Regions from separate parts of the Bradyrhizobium sp. JR4.1 genome, predicted to be linked through region 3. Evidence: predicted binding sites of a transcription regulator. Region 3 holds the regulator's gene; each other region holds the start of a gene.

The links. Region 3 encodes HrcA, which represses chaperone genes, less so after heat shock. Its sites were predicted from a motif close to GTTAGCACTCNCNNNNNGNGAGTGCTAAC; they were not measured.
Region 1: a site for HrcA is predicted at 2,616-2,644, ahead of ABIB90_RS14985 (co-chaperone GroES). Genes of this name have one in related genera too.
Region 2: a site for HrcA is predicted at 2,699-2,727, ahead of ABIB90_RS40305 (co-chaperone GroES). Genes of this name have one in related genera too.

Annotation. Positions count from the first base shown of each region.
Region 1 is NZ_JBEPRY010000005.1:288,769-293,691, forward strand. It holds gene ABIB90_RS14970 (O-linked N-acetylglucosamine transferase, SPINDLY family protein) at 1-1,316, shown strand, start outside; gene ABIB90_RS14975 (cupin domain-containing protein) at 1,329-1,868, opposite strand; gene ABIB90_RS14980 (usg protein) at 2,021-2,308, opposite strand; gene ABIB90_RS14985 (co-chaperone GroES) at 2,687-3,001, shown strand; gene groL (chaperonin GroEL) at 3,046-4,686, shown strand.
Region 2 is NZ_JBEPRY010000048.1:22,506-27,428, forward strand. It holds gene groL (chaperonin GroEL) at 609-2,258, opposite strand; gene ABIB90_RS40305 (co-chaperone GroES) at 2,346-2,660, opposite strand; gene ABIB90_RS40310 (hypothetical protein) at 3,767-3,991, opposite strand; gene ABIB90_RS40315 (hypothetical protein) at 4,166-4,891, opposite strand.
Region 3 is NZ_JBEPRY010000001.1:951,764-956,686, forward strand. It holds gene hemW (radical SAM family heme chaperone HemW) at 119-1,273, opposite strand; gene rdgB (RdgB/HAM1 family non-canonical purine NTP pyrophosphatase) at 1,260-1,895, opposite strand; gene rph (ribonuclease PH) at 1,907-2,620, opposite strand; gene hrcA (heat-inducible transcriptional repressor HrcA) at 2,802-3,890, shown strand; gene grpE (nucleotide exchange factor GrpE) at 3,987-4,601, shown strand; gene pncA (bifunctional nicotinamidase/pyrazinamidase) at 4,744-4,923, opposite strand, start outside.

The DNA of each region.
Region 1 (4,923 bases), on a different contig from region 3:
TCGCGGCACTTGGCCGGGTTGACGAAGCCCTCGCCAGTTTCGACAGAGCTCTCGACATTGAGCCTGATCAGAGCACGATCTCCAGCAAGATATTCACCCTCGATTTTGTGGCCGACGCCAGCGTTGCGCAGCATCAGCAAGCGCGACATGTATGGTGGGAGCAGATCGGTGCGAAGATCGCCTCAGCAGCGGCGGGACCGCATGATAACAGCCGCGATCCGGATCGCCGTCTGGTGCTGGGTTATGTCTCGTCGGATTTTCACGCACATTCGGCGGCGTTCGTTTTCAAGCCGGTCTTGCAGCACCATGATCGGGCACAGTTCGAGATCGTGTGCTACGCGTGTTCAGCGAAAGCGGATGCGACGACCCGCGAATTTCAGGGGATCGCCGATCGCTGGCGCGACGCCTCGCAATGGTCCGACGATCGTCTCGCCGCTCAGATCCGCGCCGATGGCGTCGATATCCTGATCGATCTGTCCGGCCATACCAGCGGAAACCGCCTCGGTGTGTTTGCGCGCAAGCCCGCACCTGTTCAGGCGCATGGCTGGGGCCACGGTACCGGCACCGGGCTGCCGACGATCGATTATCTATTCTCAGACCCGGTCGCGATTCCTGTCGCGGTTCGGCATCTGTTTGCGGAGACCATCGTTGACCTGCCGTGCTTTGTGACGTTAGCGCCGCTGCCGGCGGGGATTGCGCGGGCGCCGACGCCGGCGATTGCGAACGGCTTCGTCACGTTCGGTGTCTTCAACCGCATCAGCAAGATTTCGAACGAGGCAGTGGAAGTCTGGTCCAGGATTCTCGAGCGGGTGCCGGGTTCGCGACTGCTGATCAAGGATACCGCGCTGGACGCTCAGCTGGTCCGCGACAACCTGCTGGCGCGGTTTGCCGCTTGCCGATTGCCGGCCGAACGCGTCGATCTGCTCGGAGCCACGTCGCGAGACGAACATCTGGCAACGTTCAATCGCGTCGATATTGGTCTCGATCCATTCCCGCAGAATGGCGGCGTCAGCACTTGGGAAGCCTTGCAGATGGGCGTGCCGGTGGTGGCGAAGCTCGGTCACAGCCTGCCGAGCCGTGCTGCCGCCTCCATCCTTGCCGCCCTGGGCCTGCCGGACTGGGTCGCGGATAGCGATGAGGCATATGTCGAAATCGCAGCGAGCCGTGGGTCGCAGATCGGCGAGCTCGATAAGTTGCGCGGCGAGCTGCCCGGACAAATCAAGGCTGCCGCCGCCGGCAACCCCGTCTCATACGCGCAAGCGGTGGACGGTGCCTATCGCGCGATGTGGAAACGCTATTGCAACGACGGCGGCTGATCTGCGCTTCGCCTACGCCTTCAACTCCACAGTCCTGAACTCCGCCGGCAGGATCACCTCCAGCAGTTCGACGTCGTCCGAATAGTCGAGGATCATGTGCTTGATCTTCGGCGGCTGGGTCCAGGCGCTGCCTTCTTTCATCAGCGTCTCGCCCTCTCCGTCCATATAGGTCTTCACCCAGCCCTTGAGCACGTAGACCATCTGGAATTCGACGTCGTGGAAGTGCAGCTTCGACACCTCGTCCGGATTGCAGGGGCCTTGCAGCCGGATCACGTGCGCTTGCGCGAGGCCGTGGCTCGCGGCGGCGATGCCGAGATCGCGATACTTCGCGTAGGTGCGCAGGCCGTCGGCCTTGAAATCTTCCTCGCGGTGATGGCTGATCGCGATGCGCTGCTTGGGACGCGCCGGTTTCTTGACGGATGACTTTGCCGGTGTCGCGCGAGCTTTCGCCTTCACCGTCTTCCGCGCCGAGGATCGTGCGGCAGGTTTGGCCCCGCTTCGCTTCTTTACCGCCGCCTGCGATGCGCTACGCGATTTTGCTTTCTTGGCCATGGGCGGTCTCCCCTGTTGTTATGGGGAGAGGCTAGCACAGAATGCGAAATCGTAGAGTAGGTCAGCGCTCACGTAACCCACCACTTCTTTCCGCAACCGTTGAAGCATGGTGGGTTACGCTGACGCCGCCCCCTGCAGTACCGCGCTCGCCTTCAATGCAGCCGGAACACGCCGTCCACCGCGCGCAGCTCGGCCGGCTTGATCAGCTTGGAATGCGCGACGGTGACCGAGAATAGCGGCCCGTCGAGCTTCTTCTGCCAGAACGCCAGGAAATCCGTCAGCGCGGGAAATTTCGGAAACATGTCGTAGTTCTGCCAGACATAGGTCTGGAGCAGCGAGCGATGATCCGGCATCCGGTAGAGAATTTCGGCCGTCGTCAGCCCGTAACCCAGCACCTGTTTCCGGAAGTCGTCGGAAACAACCCCAACTCGCGAGACCATGCCAACCTCCTTTGCAGGAGCGCATATTCAAGGGATGGCTTTCCGGTAAGCGCCCTACGAGCCACCCGGTGGAGATGCGCTCACATGAGTCAAATGTGACGCAAACTGACAATCCATCTCAAGCCCAAAAGTTTAACAAGCTGTTGAAATTCAATGCGTTAGCAGCAGATGTGGCTCCGTGCTAATACGGGCGCCGAGCACGATTAACGATGGAAAGAGATTTTGGCAGGCGGCGCTTCCGAGTGCTATTTTTCTGCTACAAGCCCTTGCTCCCGCCAAAATCCTGCCTTATCTCAGCTGTGCCTGTGCTAGCACTCGCGGGCGCAGACTGCTAACAACCAAAAATTCCCAACTCGTGCAAAAGCTTAGGAGAACTGCATGAAATTCCGTCCGCTTCACGACCGCGTCGTGGTCAAGCGCATCGACGCAGAAGAGAAGACCGCTGGCGGCATCATCATTCCCGACACGGCCAAGGAAAAGCCCTCGCAGGGCGAGATCGTCGCCGTGGGCCCGGGTGGCCGCGACGAAGCAGGCAAGCTGATCCCGATCGACCTGAAGGTCGGCGACCGCGTGCTGTTCGGCAAGTGGTCCGGCACTGAGGTCAAGATCGACAACGTCGATCTGCTGATCATGAAGGAAAGCGACATCATGGGCGTCCTCGACGTCCCCGCTTCCAAGAAGAAGGCGGCCTAAGAGCCCCTCTCTTATCCAGCTAAACACCTAAGGAAAAAATCCAGATGGCAGCAAAAGAAGTTAAATTCTCCGTTGATGCGCGCGACAAGATGCTTCGCGGCGTCGACATTCTCGCCAATGCGGTGAAGGTCACGCTCGGTCCGAAGGGCCGCAACGTCGTGCTCGACAAGTCGTTCGGCGCTCCCCGCATCACCAAGGACGGCGTCACCGTCGCCAAGGAGATCGAGCTCGAGGACAAGTTCGAGAACATGGGCGCGCAGATGGTGCGCGAAGTCGCTTCGAAGTCCGCTGACGCGGCCGGCGACGGCACCACCACCGCCACCGTGCTGGCCCAGGCGATCGTGCGCGAAGGCGCCAAGTCGGTTGCCGCCGGCATGAACCCGATGGACCTGAAGCGCGGTATCGACCTCGCGGTCGAAGCCGTCGTTGCGGACCTCGTCAAGAACTCCAAGAAAGTCACCTCGAACGACGAGATCGCCCAGGTCGGCACCATCTCGGCCAACGGCGACGCGGAGATCGGCAAGTTCCTCGCCGACGCCATGAAGAAGGTCGGCAACGAGGGTGTCATCACCGTCGAGGAAGCCAAGTCGCTCGAGACCGAGCTCGACGTCGTCGAGGGCATGCAGTTCGACCGCGGCTACATCTCGCCCTACTTCGTCACCAACGCCGACAAGATGCGCGTTGAGATGGACGACGCCTACATCCTCATCAACGAGAAGAAGCTCTCCTCGCTGAACGAGCTGCTGCCGCTGCTCGAGGCCGTGGTGCAGACCGGCAAGCCGCTGGTCATCGTCGCCGAGGACGTCGAAGGCGAAGCGCTTGCGACCCTGGTCGTGAACCGTCTCCGTGGCGGCCTGAAGGTTGCGGCCGTCAAGGCTCCGGGCTTCGGCGATCGCCGCAAGGCCATGCTGCAGGACATCGCGATCCTGACCGGCGGCCAGGCGATCTCGGAAGATCTCGGCATCAAGCTCGAGAACGTCACGCTCAACATGCTCGGTCGCGCCAAGAAGGTGATGATCGACAAGGAGAACACCACGATCGTCAACGGCGCCGGCAAGAAGGCCGACATCGAAGCGCGCGTGGCTCAGATCAAGGCGCAGATCGAGGAAACCACCTCGGACTACGACCGTGAGAAGCTCCAGGAGCGTCTTGCCAAGCTCGCTGGCGGCGTCGCGGTGATCCGCGTCGGCGGCGCGACTGAGGTCGAGGTGAAGGAGCGCAAGGATCGCGTTGATGACGCGATGCATGCGACCCGCGCGGCTGTGGAAGAAGGTATCGTCCCGGGCGGCGGCGTCGCCCTGCTCCGTGCCTCCGAGCAGCTCAAGGGCCTGCGCACCAAGAACGACGACCAGAAGACCGGCGTCGAGATCGTCCGCAAGGCGCTCTCCGCGCCCGCTCGCCAGATCGCGATCAACGCCGGTGAAGACGGCTCCGTGATCGTCGGCAAGGTCCTCGAGAACAAGTCGTACGCCTATGGCTTCGACTCCCAGACCGGCGAATATGTCGACCTCGTCAAGAAGGGCATCATCGACCCGACCAAGGTGGTCCGTACCGCGATCCAGAACGCAGCCTCGGTTGCGGCTCTCTTGATCACCACGGAAGCCATGGTCGCCGAGCTGCCCAAGAAGGGCGGCGCCGGTCCGGCGATGCCCCCGGGCGGCGGCATGGGCGGCATGGATTTCTGATCCAGCCATTCCGGCAAACGACAAAATGCGAAACCCCGGCAGCGATGCCGGGGTTTTGTTTTTGGAGGATCGCTTCACGCGCCCCGCGATCATAGTCCGTAGCCTGGAAGGAGCGGAGCGCAATCCGGGGCACCGTATCCGGCGCGAGCAGTCTCCTGGATTACGCTGCGCTCCATCCAGGCTACGAACTCAATTCATGCAGGCGCCGCGCACTGCCCCGGGAATGGCGGAGCGGCC
Region 2 (4,923 bases), on a different contig from region 3:
ATCACGGCCCTGAAGTCCCGGCATTCGGAAAATCTACGCATCACCTACCTGTTGAAAGGCTGCTGATCAACGCGGCAGATCTCAGTGAACCGGAGAGCGCAGCTCACGCGAAGTAGCTGGGTGAAGCGTGCGCCAGAACGATGGCGAACATCCAGCAGCGCGTCACGAAAAACGCCGGCAAGCCATCGGGTAAGGCTAACAAGTGTAGATCACCTTGCACAAAGCAGTCGGCGGGTCGACGCTACGTGTAGCCGCGGAGGTGCGCATGTATCGCGTAAACGCGGCCTTCGCGGCTAGGGGCCGCTGCCGTAGCAAGCGGCGGCCCCGCCATGAGAAGCCTAGTCAGCGCGCCGCACTACTCGGTGTACAGAGGGGAAGTCTCCGAGAAAACCGGGTGGGCATCTTCGTGCCGATCGGCGATCAAACCGAATCCGGCACCTCCCCCACAGACTCACAGGCGGACACAACCACATGTCCTAATTGCGCACCTTCGCCGGGCTGAGGGGCTTTCCGGCGCGCGGCAGTCTGGGTCCGGCTGACCGCCAGGAAATCAGCAAAGGCCCGGCATGGCTGCCGAGCCTTCTACTGTTGAACTGTGAATGTCGGACTTAGAAGTCCATACCACCCATGCCACCCATGCCGCCGCCCGGAGGCATCGCCGGACCGGCGCCGCCCTTCTTGGGCAGCTCGGCGACCATGGCTTCCGTGGTGATCAGCAGCGCTGCGACGGAGGCCGCGTTCTGGATCGCCACTCGAACCACCTTAGTCGGATCGATGATGCCCTTGGAGACCAGGTTGCCGTAATCGCCGGTCTGCGAGTCGAAGCCGTACGCGTAGGCCTTGTTCTCGAGGATCTTGCCGACGATCACCGAGCCGTCTTCGCCGGCGTTGATCGCGATCTGGCGGGCTGGGTAGGACAACGCCTTGCGCACGATCTCGACACCGGTCTTCTGGTCGTCATTCTTGGTGCGCAGGCCCGTGAGCTGCTCGGTGGCACGGAGCAGGGCGACGCCGCCGCCCGGCAGGATGCCTTCTTCAACCGCCGCACGGGTCGCATGCATCGCGTCATCAACGCGATCCTTGCGCTCCTTCACCTCGACCTCGGTCGCGCCGCCGACGCGGATCACCGCGACGCCGCCTGCGAGTTTGGCGAGACGCTCCTGGAGCTTCTCACGATCGTAGTCCGAGGTGGTTTCCTCGATCTGCGCCTTGATCTGGGCCACGCGCGCCTCGATGTCGGTCTTCTTGCCGGCGCCGCTGACGATGGTGGTGTTCTCCTTGTCGATCATCACCTTCTTGGCGCGACCGAGCATGTTCAGCGTGACGTTCTCGAGCTTGATGCCGAGATCTTCCGAAATCGCCTGGCCGCCGGTCAGGATCGCGATGTCCTGCAGCATGGCCTTGCGGCGATCGCCGAAGCCCGGAGCCTTGACGGCCGCGACCTTCAGGCCGCCGCGCAGGCGGTTCACGACCAGGGTCGCGAGCGCCTCGCCTTCAACGTCCTCGGCGATAATCACAAGTGGCTTGCCGCTCTGCACCACGGCTTCCAGCAAGGGAAGCAATTCATTCAACTGGGATAGCTTTTTCTCATTGATCAGGACGTAGGCATCTTCCATTTCAACGCGCATCTTGTCGGCGTTGGTGACGAAGTAGGGCGAGATATAGCCGCGGTCGAACTGCATGCCCTCGACCACGTCGAGCTCGGTCTCCAGCGACTTGGCTTCCTCGACGGTGATGACCCCCTCGTTGCCGACCTTCTTCATGGCGTCGGAGATGAACTTTCCGATCTCGGCATCTCCGTTGGCAGAAATCGTGCCGACCTGGGCGATTTCCTCGTTCGAGGTGACCTTCTTGGAGTTTTTAACGAGGTCGGCGACCACGGCTTCCACAGCCAGGTCGATACCGCGCTTGAGGTCCATCGGGTTCATGCCGGCGGCAACCGACTTGGCGCCTTCACGAACGATCGCAGCCGCCAGAACGGTGGCGGTGGTGGTGCCGTCGCCAGCCGCATCGGCGGACTTGGAGGCGACTTCGCGCACCATCTGCGCGCCCATGTTCTCGAACTTGTCGTCGAGTTCGATCTCCTTGGCGACGGTGACGCCATCCTTGGTGATGCGGGGGGCGCCGAACGACTTGTCGAGGACGACGTTGCGGCCCTTCGGACCGAGCGTGACTTTCACGGCATTGTGGAGGATGTCGACACCGCGCAGCATGCGGTCGCGGGCGTCGACGCCGAATTTGACTTCTTTGGCTGACATTTTGGTTCCCTGGGTTTGCTTAGTCTCACTCACCCTCGGCGAGGCGCCCGGCAGGCGCTCCTCAGGGGTGAGCGGTGCGAGCGGTGATTAGGCGGCCTTCTTCTTAGCCGAAATGTCGGTGAGAACGCCCATGATGTCGCTTTCCTTCATGATCAGCAGCTCCTGGCCATCGATCTTGACCTCGGCGCCCGACCACTTGCCGAACAGCACGCGGTCGCCAACCTGAATGTCGATCGGGATCAGCTTGCCGCTCTCGTCGCGGCCGCCTGGGCCAACGGCGATGACTTCACCCTGGGAAGGCTTTTCCTTCGCCGTGTCCGGAATGATGATGCCGCCAGCGGTCTTCTCTTCTGCGTCGATGCGCTTGACCACGACGCGGTCGTGAAGCGGACGGAATTTCATGCAGTCCTCCTATGTCTTGTCGCTTTGATTTTGGATCGAATAGCACTCGAAGCTAGCGAGTGCTAACCATCGTGCACATAAGCCGGCTTGGCCGGCATACAAGTCAAAGCCGCGAAGGATTTCGAAAATACCTCGTCCTCAGCGGTCCGCTGACGGCCATTCAGAGCCCACCTAAGGGCCCCCTGCATGAAATCTGGGCTGGTTGGAGCAAGCCGCGGGGAAGGGATCGGCTCTTACCGCGCGCCGACGTGTTTGTTTGGCTAGTCATCTGGTCGCCAGTCGGGCCGGGTTGCGTGCTGTGGTTTAGCCCGCTCAGGTATGACGGTGCCGCTTCCAGCGGCAGTCTTGACCCGCAACGGTACGCCGAGAAGCCGGAATATCCCGTCCCTCTGGCTACCGAGAGCATCTGAGATGCAGCGGGGGAGCAAATTGTTCTCTAGATTCTCTCCCTCCATGGACAACCAGGATCAGAAAAGCTTCCAATGTTCCGCAACACAGTCGAATCCGCTTGTCGAGTGTTGCGGGTACCGAACTATGGAATTTGTCCGCTGATAAGCTTTGCGACCAAACGTTTCGAAAGCCCCATGGGACCGCCCTCGATGATCCCGTATGTTTCCGCAGCTCAATGGCACGGGCGATGGCTAAGCGAGTGGAGATCTCCGACCGCAGTTATGCCCTGGGCTGCTCTGAAAGCGTCTAAAGCCCGGCTTTGATGGCGGCGATGTCCTGCTCCGCCTGAGTGATCCACGACCATCGCGGGATGCAATGGAAATGAGAGCATCATCAAGGAGCGAGTCCGAGCGACCGCGATTACAATCGCAGCGGTAGCTTGCTAGCCCACCGCTTAGTCGTTCGTTCGAATCCGGCCGCCCAGGGATGACCTGACGAATAAGCCCGGCATTTGCGCCGGGCTGATCGCTAACTGGTTCAGGTTCTTAGCACCGGACGCATTACAGAAGAGTCCTCGGGTCTCGTCGGTGCGGCTTCTGACATCGCGATGCTTGCCACGAGCTTCGCATATTCGTGTTGGTAGCATTCGAAACTCATATGAAGCCTAAACCGAGAAGACGGCGTGCCAAACTGGGCAGCAGAGCAGGAGCCGTAAACTAACTCGGCGGCGAGACCGGCCGTCTATTCTGGGCAGAGCGGTCGCCGATCTCCGTTCGACCTTGAAAAACAGCAACGAGCCGGCCACCTTCCCAAAGCTCGACGTCGTGCTCGCCGTATATTTCCTCAACTCGACGTCTCGCCGCCTGCTCGTCAATGCAGTCAAGCTTTGCGGCGCAGATCACTCGCCGGCCGCTGTCCATCACGAACACTTTGAACCGCATGATGGCAGTCCGATCCAAAAGGGGACTATCATCGTAACCGAATGTCGTTCTAAGGCAGCGCCAAACAAAGTGCAGGCGCGCGGAACCTTTGTACGTGTGGTAATGCGGCGACACCAGCGTGAACTCATCGATCGCGGTGGCCGCGTCAGGTAACCTGCCCAGTGTAGCGCGGCCTCAGTGGCGGAATCTCACCGCGTGCCGGAGCGTGCGGCTGGAGCTTAAGATCGAGATGCCCCCCAGCGTCATCAACAGCACACCTAGCCAGGTTACCGTCCAGGTGCGCGCCTCGTCGCGCACCGCTTCATTGCGCGCGCCCATTGGTATAGCTGGAGGTGAGTCGGCTCGCGCGGCCGAGGCAAGCTTCTCCACGTCGACTTGGGGCGGCGTGAAGTGCTCGGGCGTGAGCTGGCCGCTGGGAAGAGCCGTAACGGGTGCCGCCGGCATTACGGCCTGCGCGTCGCCGTCGGAAACAGAAGCGGCGTCAGCCACCTTGACTTCGCTCGCCGGCGGCGCCGGCGGAGCCCCCTCGGCCGGCGAAGAGCCTAGCAACTCCGCACGCGCATCGATCACCGGGCTCCGCGCTTGCCGCGAGGCCTCGTTCTCGTCGGAACTGGCGGCGCGGTTGGGCACACGACCAGGAACCGGTTTTCGCACCGTTACGATTCCCTCGGCCAAAAACCAGCATTTGCGGTGGCCGTCCCGCCGATACACCCAGTGCTGGCTTGGGCCAGGCGAATTGCCGGGCCGCGGCAAGCATTCCGGCTGTACCGAGGAGGTTGCAGCGGGCCGGCGAGGAGCAATATTGAACAAGTCGGTAAAAGGGTTGGAGCACGCAGGTGCCGTCGAAAGACCTCCAACAAGGACCAAACTGGCGAAGTAAAATCGCAAATGACCGGACATCCAAAACTCCCGGTGTTGCGCCCCACCCGGCA
Region 3 (4,923 bases):
AAGATGACGGTGCCGTAGGGTGGGCAAAGGCGCGCTTTGCGCGCCGTGCCCACCATCTTTCTGCACATGTGGTAAAAATGGTGGGCACGCTTCGCTTTGCCCACCCTACGACAGCTCGCTACGCCGCCAGATCCGCGACCACCGCGTCCAGCACCGGAAAACCGCTGCTGGTCACGCGCAGCCGTCCCGTTGCATCCACCGTGATCGCGCCTTCTTCGCGCAGCAGCGTGATGCGCTTGGGATCGAGCGAGCGGCCTGACAGCGCGCGGTAGCGCTCGGGGTCGATGCCCTCGACGAGGCGCAACCCCATCAGCAAAAATTCGTCGGCGCGCTCTTCGCTGTTGAGGAGATCGTCGGTGACGACGCCGTGCCCGTTGGTCTCGACCCGCATCACCCAGGCTTCGGGACGCTTCTCGGTAGCGGTCGCGTGCCTGATGCCGTCGATGTCGAGCCGGCCATGGGCACCGGGGCCGATGCCGGCATATTCCTCGCCGCGCCAGTAGACCAGATTGTGCCGGCACTCGGCGCCCCGCCGCGCGTGATTTGAAATCTCGTAGGCGGGCAGGCCGAGCTTGTCGCAGGTTTCCTGTGTGACGTCGTAGAGCGCGCGTGCGACCGCTTCATCCGGCGTCTTCAGCTTGCCGGCTTGATGCAGGCCGAAGAACGGCGTGCCTTCTTCGATCGTCAATTGATAGAGCGACAGATGCTCGGCCGCCTCGCCGATCGCGAGACGCAATTCATCGGCCCACATCGCCGGCGTCTGGTCGGGACGGGCGTAGATCAGGTCGAACGAATAACGATCGAACGAGCGGCGCGCGATGGCGACGGCATCGAGGGCCTCGCGCGCGCTGTGCATGCGGCCGAGCGCTTTCAGCGAGGCATCGTCGAGCGCCTGCACGCCGAGCGAGACGCGATTGACGCCGGCGGCGCGATAACCGGCGAAGCGCGTGGCCTCGACGCTGGTCGGGTTTGCCTCCAGCGTGACTTCAACGTCTTTCGCTACAGTCCAGTGCTTGCCGATGGCGTCGAGCACAGCGCCGACGGTTGCAGGCTGCATGAGCGAGGGCGTGCCGCCGCCGAGAAAGATCGAGGTGACTTCGCGGCCGGGCGAGCGCTCGGCGGTCGTCGCGATCTCACGCGCGAATGCTGACGCAAAACGCGCTTCGTCGATCGCGGCGTGACGGACATGACTGTTGAAGTCGCAATAGGGGCACTTCGACAGGCAGAACGGCCAGTGCACGTAGACGCCGAAGGCTTCCTTAGCGCGGCTCAAGGCAGATCTCCGCCAGTTTCACGAAGGCGCGGGCACGGTGCGACAGGCCAAGACCGAGCGGCGGCAGGCCGTGCTTCTCGATGCTTTCCATTTCGCCGAAGGTGCGGCTGTGGCCGTCGGGCAAAAATATCGGGTCGTAGCCAAAGCCGGCGGTGCCGCGCGGCGGCCACACCAGCGTGCCGTCGACGCGCGCCTCGACCTCTTCGAGATGATCGTCGGGCCATGCAACGCACAGCGCGGAAACGAAATGGGCCTTGCGCTTGGCGGGCGTGGTCGCGCCGCGCTCCTGCAACAGCCGTTCGATCTGCGCCATCGCCGCGGCAAAATCCTTGTTCGGCCCGGCCCAGCGCGCCGAGTAGATGCCGGGCGCGCCGTCGAGCGCGTCGACCACGATGCCGGAATCATCGGCGAAAGACGGAAGCTTCGTCGCCTGCGCTGCCGCGATTGCCTTGATCGCGGCGTTGCTGCGGAAATCGTTTCCGGTCTCGTCCGGCTCGGCAAGGCCGAGCTCGCCGGCCGACACCGCATCGATGCCGTAAGGCGCGAGCAGCTCCTTCATCTCGGCGAGCTTGCCGGGATTATGGGTCGCGATGACCAGCTTTCCGGTGATTCGGCGATGCATCGGCCTATTGACTACGCTACCGCCAGTTTCTGCAAGTCCACGAGACGCGCGACGCCCTTGCGCGCAAGCGCCATCAACGCCAGGAACTCGGCTTCCGTGAACGGCTCGCGTTCCGCGGTGCCCTGGACTTCGATGATGCGGCCATCGCCCGTCATGACGAAATTGGCGTCGGTATCGGCTTCGGAGTCCTCGGCATAGTCGAGGTCGAGCACGGGCGTGCCCTTGTAGATGCCGCAGGAGATCGCGGCGACGTTGTCGCGCAACACGTTGGCCTTGACCATGTTGCGCGCCTTCATCCAGCTGACGCAATCGGCGAGCGCGACCCAGGCACCGGTGATCGAGGCCGTGCGGGTGCCGCCGTCGGCCTGGAGGACGTCGCAATCGACCGTGATCTGGCGCTCACCGAGTGCTTCGAGATTGATGATGGTGCGAAGCGAGCGGCCGATCAGGCGCTGAATTTCGACGGTGCGGCCGCTCTGCTTTCCGGCGGAGGCCTCGCGGCGGGTGCGTTCCGAGGTCGCGCGCGGCAGCATGCCGTATTCGGCGGTGACCCAGCCGCGGCCCTGGCCCTTGAGCCATGGCGGCAGGCGGTCTTCCAGCGTGGCGGTGACCAGCACGTGGGTGTCGCCGAATTTCACCAGGCACGAGCCTTCCGCATATTTGACCACGCCGCGCTCCAGCGTCACGGGGCGCAATTCGTCGGGCGCACGGCGGCTTGGCCGCATGGGAAATCCTCCAAAACTCTCGAAAAAGGGCTGTTGGCGGTGCTTGTAGGTTGGGTGAGGGTGGGCGGCAAGGGGGAAGATCGAGGCCTTATTCACCCCGGATTTTCAATCCGCGAACGCCACGCTTGTCAGAAGCCCCAGGGATAGACAAATTAGCTGTATCTGAGAGGAGTTACGGTCTGTGGCCCATCACGATCCGATCCATCTGATCGCGCCGCGCGCGGGCCTCGCCCAGCTCAACGAGCGTTCTCGCGACATCTTTCGTCAAATCGTCGAAAGCTATCTCGCGACCGGGGAGCCGGTGGGCTCACGCAATATTTCGCGCCTGATCGCCATGCCGCTGTCGCCCGCGTCGGTCCGCAACGTCATGGCCGACCTGGAACAGCTCGGCTTGATCTACGCCCCGCACACCTCCGCCGGCCGGTTGCCGACGGAACTCGGCCTGCGGTTCTTCGTCGATGCCCTGATGCAGGTCGGCGATCTCAATGACAGCGAACGGCAGGCGATTCAGAGCCAGTTGACCTCCGTCGGCCACGCGCAATCGGTGGAGGCTGCGCTCGAAGAGGCATTGACGCGGCTCTCCGGCCTGACCCGCGCAGCCGCCGTCGTGCTGACGCCGAAATCCAATGCGCGGCTGAAACATATCGAATTCGTCCGCTTGGAACCGGAAAAGGCATTGGTGATCCTGGTCGGCGAGGACGGGCAGGTCGAAAACCGCGTGTTGACGCTGCCACCGGGGGTTCCATCCTCGGCGTTGACCGAAGCCGGGAACTTCCTCAATGCCCGTATCCGGGGCCGGACCCTGGCCGAGGCCCGGCTGGAGCTCGAAACCGCGCTCGGAGAGGCGCGCACCGAGCTCGATCAGCTGACGCACAAGGTGATCTCGGCCGGCATCGCCAGCTGGTCCGGCGGCGAGAACGAGGACCGCCAGCTCATCGTCCGCGGCCACGCCAATCTGCTCGAGGATTTGCATGCGCTGGAGGATCTCGAGCGCGTTCGCCTGCTGTTCGACGATCTCGAGACCAAGCGCGGGGTCATCGACCTGCTCGGGCGGGCCGAGACTGCGGAAGGCGTGCGGATCTTTATCGGCAGTGAGAACAAGCTGTTCTCGCTGTCGGGCTCGTCCACCATCATCTCGCCCTATCGGGATGCCGCCGGCCATATCGTCGGCGTTTTGGGCGTGATCGGGCCGACGCGGCTGAATTATGCCCGTGTGATCCCGACCGTGGACTATGCTGCCCGCATCGTCAGCCGGCTCCTGGGGGGCTGACCTGCGTCTCTCCCGATCACGGGCGCTTGATTTTCGGCGTCCGAAGCACGATATGCGGGCCAGAAACCCCCTGAGACGAATGCGAAAAGAGAGCCGATGACCGATCGAGACCGGCAACCCGAAGACACGAGTGCTGCGGCCGGCGAGCCCGTGGTGTCAAAACCCTACATCATGCCCGACGATCCCGAGCCGGGCTCGGTCGAGCTCCTGCAGAAGGAAGCCGCCGAGGCGCGCGACCGCATGCTGCGGACGCTGGCCGAGATGGAGAATCTGCGCAAGCGCACCGCCAAGGAGGTCGCTGACTCCAAGCTCTACGGCGTCACGGGCTTTGCCCGCGACGTGCTCGACATCGCCGACAACCTCCAGCGCGCGCTCGATGCCGTTCCGGCCGAAGCCCGTGCGGCGGCCGATGCAGGCCTCGCCTCGCTGATCGAGGGCGTCGAACTGACCGAGCGCTCGCTACTGAGCGCGCTGGAAAAACACGGCGTGAAGAAGTTCGATCCCTTGGGCCAGAAGTTCGACCCGAACTTCCAGCAGGCGATGTTCGAGGTGCCCGATGCGTCGGTACCCGCGGGCACCGTCGTGCAGGTCATGCAGGCCGGCTACACCATCGGCGAGCGCGTGCTGCGTCCCGCCTTGGTCGGTGTCGCCAAGGGCGGCGCCAAGGCCGCGCCCGCCAACAGCAACGAGCCGAACGGCGCTGCGAACTGATCGATCCTCATGGTGAGGAGGCGCGTCAGCGCCGTCTCGAACCATGCAGGCCGAGCTGCTGCAGCGGGGGCCTTCATCCTTCGAGACGCGCGCCAAGAAGCGCGCTCCTCAGGATGAGGGTCTGGCAGTTCGGTTGCGTCTCTTACGCGCTCGCGGCGATATCTGCGGACTGAATCCGCTTCACGCCGGCCTTGGCCATGTCGGCCCAGGCTTTTGCGAGCGAACCCTGATTGTCGATGCCGCGGCAGGCGTCTTCCACCACATAGACCTCGAAGCCCGCCTTGCGCGCGTCGAGCGCGGTCCAGGCCACGCAGAAATCCGT